DNA from 2 places in the Mesorhizobium sp. WSM4871 genome. Region 2 is predicted to be linked to the other one. Evidence: riboswitches for the same ligand, from Rfam matches in the RefSeq annotation. Region 2 holds a riboswitch; the other holds the start of a gene.
The links. A riboswitch is a leader RNA that binds a small molecule or an ion and turns the genes downstream of it on or off. The one in region 2 is predicted to bind thiamine pyrophosphate.

Region 1 (4,414 bases), on a different contig from region 2:
AGCCATTCCTCCTCGAGCGCAGCCAGCGTGGCGCGCTCCTTGTCGAGCGCGGCGATGGTCTTCTGGAACGAGGCCGGGTCGCGCTCGTAATAGGCGGGATCGGCGATGTTGTTTTCCAGCCGCGAGATCGAGGCCGTCACCGCTTCGATCTTCCTGGGCAGGGATTCCAGCGCGAATTTCTGCTTGAACGACAGTTTTTTGGCCGGCCCCTTGGGCTGAGCCGCCTCAGCCTTTCCCGTCGCCGCCACGTCGCCGTTTTCTGACCTTGTCCGCGCCTTGCGGTCGTCGAGCCTGGTGCCGCCGCGTTGCGCCAGCATGTCGGAATAGCCGCCAGCATATTCGATCCATCGGCCGCCGCCGTCGGGCGCGATGATGCTGGTCACGGTGCGGTCGAGGAAATCGCGGTCGTGGCTGACCAGGATCACCGTCCCGGCAAAACCGGCGACCAGTTCCTGAAGCAGCTCCAGTGTCTCCATGTCGAGATCGTTGGTCGGCTCGTCGAGCACCAGGAGGTTCGCCGGCCGCGCCAGCACGCGGGCGAGCAGCAGCCGCGCCCGCTCGCCGCCGGAAAGTTCGCGCACCGGCGTGCGCGCCTGCTCCGGCTTGAACAGGAAATCCTTCATGTAGGAGACGACGTGGCGCTGCTCGCCATTGATGACGAGGTTCTCGCCGCGCCCGTCGGTCAGGTAGTTGGCCAGCGTCTCCTGCGGATCGACGGCCTCACGCTTCTGGTCGAGCGTGGCGATCTCGAGATTGGTGCCGAGCCGCACCGTTCCGGCATCCGGCTGCAATTCGCCGGTCAGCATCTTCAAAAGCGTCGTCTTGCCGGCGCCGTTCGGGCCGACCAGGCCGACGCGGTCGCCGCGCTGGATGCGGGTCGAGAACCCCTTGACCACCGTAAGATCGCCAAAACTCTTTTCGATGTTTTTCGCCTCGATGACCAGCTTGCCGGATTCCGCCGCGTCGCTGGCCACCATGGTGGCCGCGCCTTCGGCGCCGCGATGGCCGCGAAAGCGCTGGCGCATGGTCTGCAATTCGCCGAGCCGACGCATGTTGCGCTTGCGCCGCGCCGTCACGCCATAGCGCAGCCAATGCTCCTCGCGCACGATCTGCCGGCCGAGCTTGTGCTGCTCGCGTTCTTCCTCCTCCAGCACCTGGTCGCGCCATTCCTCGAAATGGCCGAAGCCCTTGTCGAGCCTGCGGGTCTGGCCGCGGTCAAGCCAGACGGTGGCGCGCGACACGCGCTCGAGGAAGCGGCGATCGTGCGAGATGACGACCAGCGCCGAAGAGGTACGGCTGAGCTCCTCCTCCAGCCATTCGATGACCTGGAGGTCAAGATGATTGGTCGGCTCGTCGAGGAGAAGAATGTCGGGCTCCGGCGCCATGACGCGGGCGAGCGCTGCGCGCCGCGCTTCGCCGCCGGAAAGGTCGTTTGGCCGCTCCTCACCAGAGAGGCCGAGATGCTCCATCAGATAGGTGGCGCGGTAGGGATCGTCGGCCGGACCGAGCCCCGCCTCGACATAGGCGCGGACATTGGCGAAACCATCCATGTCGGGCATTTGCGGCAGATAGCGCACCGTGGCCGAAGGCTGGCGGAACACCTCGCCATCCTGCGGCTCGATCAGCCCAGCGGCAATTTTCAGCAGCGTCGACTTGCCCGAGCCATTGCGGCCGACCAGGGCGATCTTGTCGCCTGCCGCAGCCGTCAGCTCAGCCCCGTCGAGCAGCGGCGTGCCGCCAAAGGTCAGTCTTATCCCGTCGAGATTGAGAAGCGGCGGCGCCATAAATCAACTTTCGGGAAGCGGATAGGGATGGGCGAGCAGCAGTGCACGGCCATGGCCGAGCGCGATCTCGAGCCGGCCCTTGACCGCGTTGGATATGGTCAGCGACGAGCCAAAGGCGACATCGACATGGTTCAGCAGCCATTGGGCGCCGGTTACGGTCAGGCCGGAAAGGTCGGAGAAGCCGAGGATCGAGAACAGCGTGCCGCCGGCATAGTCGAAGCCGGCCTTGCCCGGCAACAGAGGAACCCCTTCCTGGGCGCCGCTGGTCAACAATACCTTCGTCCCTTCCTCAGCCAGCCGAACGCCGAGCGCCAGATGCAGGAAGGCGTGGTCGGCGCGCTTGCCGCCGAACGCGCCTGCTAGCACGAGGCTGGTCGCGCCGCGTTGGAGGGCGGCGGCGATGGCGAGTTCGCCGTCAGTCATGTCCTTCTCGGCCGGAAACACCTTTCGTGGCACGGAAGCCAGATCGTCCGGCAAATCGACCGGCACGGAATCGAAATCGCCGACCCAGAGCTCCGGGACGAGGCCCAGCATCCGGGCATGGCCGATGCCGGCATCGGCGGCGATGACGCGGGTACCTTCGACCTGCCGGTCGAGCAGCGGCGTGCGGATGAGATCGCCGCCAAGCAGGATGGTGAATGTGCTCATATCGCGTGGCCCTTACCAGCCCTGCTCCGGAAACGGAAGGCGAAACGCAAGACCATGCCCTGGCCGCCGGCAAACTTCCGCTTGCGCGGCACTTCGGCCGGGCTTATGTGTCGAAACGCTCTAACGGGGTGCCGGACGCGATCTTCGCGTACCGGCTGAGAGGCAAGCCTGCCAACCCGCTGAACCTGATCCGGTTTGTACCGGCGGAGGGATTAGACGTTTCGGACAGCCCGACGCCTCAATTCCTTTCAACGCGAACGAAGGAGGCGCCGATGCGCACGCTTTTATACTCCCTTATCTCGGCAATTGTGCTCGCTGGCTCCGTGCCGGCATCCGCCCAGGACAAACTCACCGTCTATACCTATGAGAGCTTCACCGCAGAATGGGGTCCAGGCCCCGTAGTGAAGAAGGCGTTCGAGGCCGAATGCGGCTGCACTGTCGATTTCGTCTCGGTCGCCGACGGCGTGGCGCTGCTCAACCGCGTCAAGCTGGAAGGCGCCGCCACCAAGGCCGACGTCGTGCTCGGCCTCGACACCAATCTGACCGCGGAGGCCAAGGCGACCGGGTTGTTTGCGCCGCACGGCGGGGTCTCGGATGTCAACGTGCCTGGCGGCTGGAGCGACGACATTTTCGTGCCGTTCGACTATGGTTATTTCGCTGTCGTCTACGACACCGAGAAGCTGAAGAGCCCACCAAAGAGCCTCAGGGAATTGGTCGAGGGCGATGCCGCCGACAAGATCGTCATCCAGGATCCGCGCACTTCGACGCCAGGCCTCGGCCTGCTTCTGTGGGTGAAGTCGGTCTATGGCGACAAGGCGCCGGAGGCCTGGGCCAAGCTCAGGGCAAAGGTTTTGACCGTTACACCGGGCTGGAGCGAGGCCTACGGCCTGTTCACCAAGGGCGAGGCGCCGATGGTGCTGTCCTACACCACTTCGCCGGCTTACCACATGGTTGCCGAAAACACTGAACGCTACCAGGCGGCCTCCTTCGAGGAGGGCGAGTATCTGCAGATCGAGGTCGCTGGCGTCACCACTTCAGGCGCAAAGAACCCCCTGGCGCAAAAATTCCTGACCTTCATGACCGGGCCGAAATTCCAGGACGTCATTCCCGAGACCAACTGGATGTTCCCGGCCGGCAAGACCGACAAGCTGCTTAATCCGGCCTTCGACAAGCTGGTCAAGCCGACCAAGACCTTGCTGTTCAGCCCTGACGAGGTCGCGGCCAATCGCAAGGCCTGGGTCGACGAATGGCTGGCGGTAATGAGCAAATAGCGCCGCGATGCCGGTGCGTTCGACCGATCCCCGCGTCACCGCCGGCGTCATCGCGCTGGCGGCGATAGCGTTGTTGATCGGCGGGGCGTTTGCCGGACTTGTCGTGGAGGGCGCACGCGACCCGTCAGGCGCGGCGTCGGCATTCGATCCCTATCTCCTGCGCGTTGTCCGTTTCACCCTATGGCAGGCACTTCTGTCGACGCTGCTTTCCGTGGTGCCGGCGTTGTTTGTGGCTCGCGCCCTGTCGCGGCACCCGCGCTTTTTCGGTCGCGGCTTCATCCTGCAGCTTTTTGCCGTGCCGCTGGCGCTGCCGGCCATCGTCGCGGCGCTCGGCATTCTGGCCCTCTACGGCCGGGCCGGTTATTTCGCCGGCATTCTCAGCCAGGTCGGCGGCCAAAGCTGGCCCGGCATCTACGGCCTGTCCGGCATTCTCGTCGCCCATGTCTTCTTCAATCTGCCGCTCAGCGTGCGGCTGTTCCTCGAAGCGCTGGGAACGGTGCCGGCCGACCAGTGGCGGCTGGCGAGCCAGCTCGGCATGGGCGCCAGACCGGCCTTCCGGCTGATCGAATGGCCGGTGCTGCGGGCGGCATTGCCTGGCGTCGCCGGGCTCGTCTTCATGCTCTGTATCACCTCTTTCACCATCGTGCTGACGCTGGGCGGCGGGCCGGCCGCGACGACGCTGGAGGTCGCCATCTACCAGGCTTTGCGCTT
Region 2 (4,414 bases):
GGCGAACCGGTCGAGCTCGCCCACATCGCGCGGCGCGGCCACGACCAGCGTTCCCGCCCGTGTCACCTGGCCAGGCGTTGCCGCCTCCCACCAGTCTCCGGCATTGCATCCGAGATCCAGCACTGGCTGCTCGGCGCTTTCACGCTCGCACCATGGCGCCAGCATGCCGCCGGCGAACCATGACGCATTGCCGCCGAGGGCATGTCCTGTCTCGGCAACTGTCACCGCCGCGCCGCGTGTGGCGAGCTCGAAGGCGGCGGTGAGGCCGGCGACGCCGGCCCCTTTGACCAGCACCCTCATGACGGCTCATGCGCCTCCGGCATGAGCGGTGCGCCGGTCTCGTCCGCCGGCACATAGAGATCGCCGCCTTCGCGATATTTCGCCGCCATCGCCGCCATGCCCTCTTTCTGTGCCTCGGCGCGAATGTCGTGGGAGATGCGCATGGAGCAGAATTTCGGCCCGCACATCGAGCAGAAATGCGCCAACTTGTGCGCCTCCTTGGGCAAGGTCTGGTCGTGGAAGGACCGCGCGGTTTCGGGATCGAGCGACAGGTTGAACTGGTCTTCCCAGCGGAACTCGAAGCGCGCGCGGGAAAGGGCGTCATCCCTGACTTTCGCCGCCGGATGCCCCTTCGCCAGGTCGGCGGCATGGGCCGCGATCTTGTAGGTGATCACGCCGGTCTTGACGTCATTGCGGTCCGGAAGGCCGAGATGCTCCTTCGGCGTGACGTAGCAGAGCATGGCCGTGCCGAACCAGCCGATCATGGCGGCGCCGATGCCGGAGGTGATGTGGTCATAGCCCGGCGCTATGTCCGTCGTCAGCGGCCCCAGCGTGTAGAACGGCGCCTCGCCGCAGACAGCGAGCTGCTTGTCCATGTTCTGCTTGATCTTGTGCATAGGCACGTGGCCAGGGCCTTCGATCATCACTTGGCAATCTTTGGCCCAGGCGATCTTCGTCAATTCACCGAGCGTTTCCAGTTCGGCGAATTGCGCCGCGTCGTTGGCGTCGGCGATGGAGCCCGGACGAAGACCGTCGCCGAGCGAAAAGGACACGTCATAGGCGCGGCAGATGTCACAGATTTCCGCGAAATGTTCGTAGAGGAAGCTCTCGCGGTGATGGTGCAGGCACCATTTGGCCATGATCGAGCCGCCGCGCGAGACGATGCCCGTGACTCGGTCAACGGTCAGCGGGATAAAGTGCAGCCGCACGCCGGCATGGATGGTGAAATAGTCGACGCCCTGTTCGGCCTGTTCGATCAGCGTGTCGCGGTACACCTCCCAGGTCAGGTCCTCGGCGATGCCGTTGACCTTTTCGAGCGCCTGATAGAGCGGCACCGTGCCGATCGGCACCGGCGAGTTGCGCACGATCCATTCGCGGATGTTGTGGATGTTGCGGCCGGTCGACAGGTCCATCACCGTATCGGCGCCCCAGCGGATCGCCCAGACCATCTTTTCCACTTCCTCGGCCATCGACGAGGTGACCGCCGAGTTGCCGATATTGGCGTTGATCTTCACCAGGAAATTGCGGCCGATGATCATCGGCTCGCTCTCGGGATGATTGATGTTGGCGGGAATGATCGCGCGCCCGCGCGCCACCTCCTCGCGCACGAATTCCGGCGTGACAAAGTCGGGGATCGCCGCGCCGAAGGCTTCGCCGTCGCGCTCGATCTTGCCGCGCAGGATCTCGCGGCCGAGATTCTCGCGGATGGCGACGAACTCCATTTCTGGCGTGATGATGCCGGCGCGCGCATAGGCAAGCTGGGTCACGGCCTTGCCCGATTTGGCCTTCAGCGGCCGGTTACGGATTGGAAACTCCGGCGTCAGGCGTTCGCCCGTGACAAATCCATTGTCTTCGGGTCGGACATGGCGCCCGTCATAGGCTTCGACATCGCCGCGCGACACGATCCATTCGCGGCGAAGCCGGGCAAGGCCGGTTTCGATGCTGGTTTCGACAGTCGGGTCGGTATAGGGGCCTGAGGGATCGTAGACGGTGACGGGCGGCTCGCCGGCCGTCGGATGGACGGAGATCTCGCGCATCGGCACCCTGATCTGCGGGTGGATGGCACCGGGCTTGTGGATTTTCCGCGAGGCGGGCAATGGTCCCGTCGAGACGGCGGGGGTGAAGGCATTCATCTTGAGGCTCCTTTGCTCATGCATTGGAGACCCAGTTCTGTGCCGGAAGGATGAAAAGACGCTTCTGTTGACCTGCCGAAACAGGACCTCGGGCGTAAACTCCCGTAAGCGCTTGCACCGTCCCTACGCCAGTATGAACTGGATCAGGTTCAACGGGTCACTGCGCCGCGAAAGCAAGCAGTATCTCAGCCCCTTGCCGGGACTCCCCTGGTGAATGCCTCAAGTTTGAACGGGCCGGCGCTATTTTGTCAAGCGCATTCGGCCCGCAGCGGTGATCGGGGCGACCAAACAAACCCAGCGGAAAAGCATGGTAGTATCGAGAGCAAGTCACGCTCCAGAGGAGCGGTGAAGCGCCCCCAATAAGGCGAGCCCTCATGCGGATTCGGTGCCTTTTCCAGCACGGTGTTTTCGGGGCTTTCCGGAACGACGCTGCTGCCGCCCAGTTGGGTGAGATTGCTATAGATGTCTGGCTTGCTCGTCGTCGGCAATCCTTCCCCTTCGGCTAGACGCCCCGTTTGTTTCCCCAGAGCAGAACATGAAGCTGCGGCAGCACACGCGCCTCGAACCACCTGTCACGGGTCACCTTTTCAACCAGCCATTCCATGCGCCTCATCACACCGGCAAAGTCGATGAAACCGTCTTCGTTGCCGGGACGCGGCGGCGTGTGATTGCCGGGCTGCAGATAGACGGGTAATTGGGGGTAGCGCGCCGCGGCGTCTTTGGCATAGGCATAGTCATCTTCGTCGAAGACGACAAGCTTGAGCGCCATCTGCGGCTTAGCCTGCGCCGCCTCTAAGCAGGCGTCGAACGCGGCCCAATCTGTCGTCATTTCACTTGAGGGCGGCTTGGGGCTGAGTACCAGCACGTCGAGATCCGCGAACCATTGCTTAGACACCGAACCTTGGCTTTCCAATGCAAAACGGTAGCCCTCACCATGCCCGCGGTCGATCAAGTGGCCAAGCGGCTGGATGGCCGGATTGCCGCCCGATAGCGATACCATCACGGGCTGACCGCCGGAAAGTGCAATGACCTTTTGCCAAACCGCCTCGGGAGTCATCATCTCCCAATCATGGCGGAAGCGACGGTCCACCGCATGCAGGCTGTCGCACCAGGAACAGCGATAATCGCACCCGCCGGTTCTTACGAACACCGTCGGCAAGCCGATCAGCACGCCTTCGCCCTGAATGGTCGGCCCAAAAATCTCGCTCACCCGGATTCCGGGATGCAACGCGCAAGTCATGGCCGGTATTCCGCCCAGGTTTTCGGCGTCTCGCTCACCCGCACGGCGGAGGTTTCGGGTAGCCGCACCTTGCACCAGTCGTAGAAGTGCCTGGCCAGGTATTCCGCTGTGGCATGGTCATGCCCCAGCACGTCGTTAAGATGCCGATGGTCGAAGGTCCCATCGATGTAGTGCTTGAACGCCGCCAGATCTTGGTAGTCGCGCACAAAGCCGTGTTCGTCCAGTTCGCCACCCGAAAGCTCCACTACAACGATGTAGTTGTGGCCGTGCAGACGTGCGCACTGATGACCTGGTGGCAAGGAGGTGAGCTGATGCGAGGCCGAGAAGTGGAACTCTTTGGTAATGCGGAACATTACGCGCTCCTTGTCTGGATAGCGTGGAGCCAGAAGTCTGCGTCCTCATAATCTGTCGGGTCGGTGATGCCGGCCAGATCGAATGCTTCGCGCCGTTCGACGCATGTCCCGCAGCGACCGCAATGACGTGCACCGCCCTTGTAGCAGGACCACGTCGCCTCGAACGGTGTGGCGTACTTTGCCCCCTCGCTGACGATGTCGGCCTTCGAGATATTCACATACGGAGCGTACAGGCAGATATCGGCGTAGCCTGCGAGCGCATGGTTCTGCATCGTCTGAAAGGCGTCGATAAAAGCGGGCCGGCAATCGGGATAGATGAAATGATCTCCGCCGTGGACGGCAGTGGCCACCGCATCGGCCTTCTGCGCGGCGGCAACCCCGAAGGCGATGGCCAGCATGATAGCGTTCCTATTCGGCACCACCGTGATCCTCATGGAGTCTTCGGCATAGTGCCCGTCGGGCACGTCCACATTGTCAGTCAGCGCCGAGCCGCTCAGGTTCCGGCCAACATCGCGGATATCGACGATCTGGTGCGGAACACCCAGCCGTTTGGCGCAGATGGCGGCAAAGCCGAGTTCCTTTTTGTGCCTCTGGCCGTAATCGAACGAAAGCAGGCCAATGAGTTTCTGCTCGGTCGCCACCTTGTGAGCGAGCGAAACAGAGTCCAATCCGCCGGAGCAGATGACGAG

Region 1: it holds a riboswitch for thiamine pyrophosphate, as region 2 does, so the genes downstream of both, thiB (thiamine ABC transporter substrate binding subunit) here and thiC (phosphomethylpyrimidine synthase ThiC) in region 2, are expected to answer to the same signal.

The regions. Positions count from the first base shown of each region.
Region 1 covers NZ_JBVVPU010000015.1:58,814-63,227, reverse strand. The annotation lists gene AC0L2H_RS26965 (ABC-F family ATP-binding cassette domain-containing protein) at 1-1,784, opposite strand, end outside; gene AC0L2H_RS26960 (thiamine diphosphokinase) at 1,788-2,432, opposite strand; TPP riboswitch at 2,547-2,661, shown strand; gene thiB (thiamine ABC transporter substrate binding subunit) at 2,705-3,703, shown strand; gene thiP (thiamine/thiamine pyrophosphate ABC transporter permease) at 3,711-4,414, shown strand, end outside.
Region 2 covers NZ_JBVVPU010000011.1:5,499-9,912, reverse strand. The annotation lists gene thiO (glycine oxidase ThiO) at 1-300, opposite strand, end outside; gene thiC (phosphomethylpyrimidine synthase ThiC) at 297-2,132, opposite strand; TPP riboswitch at 2,235-2,351, opposite strand; gene queE (7-carboxy-7-deazaguanine synthase QueE) at 2,635-3,372, opposite strand; gene queD (6-carboxytetrahydropterin synthase QueD) at 3,369-3,725, opposite strand; gene queC (7-cyano-7-deazaguanine synthase QueC) at 3,725-4,414, opposite strand, start outside.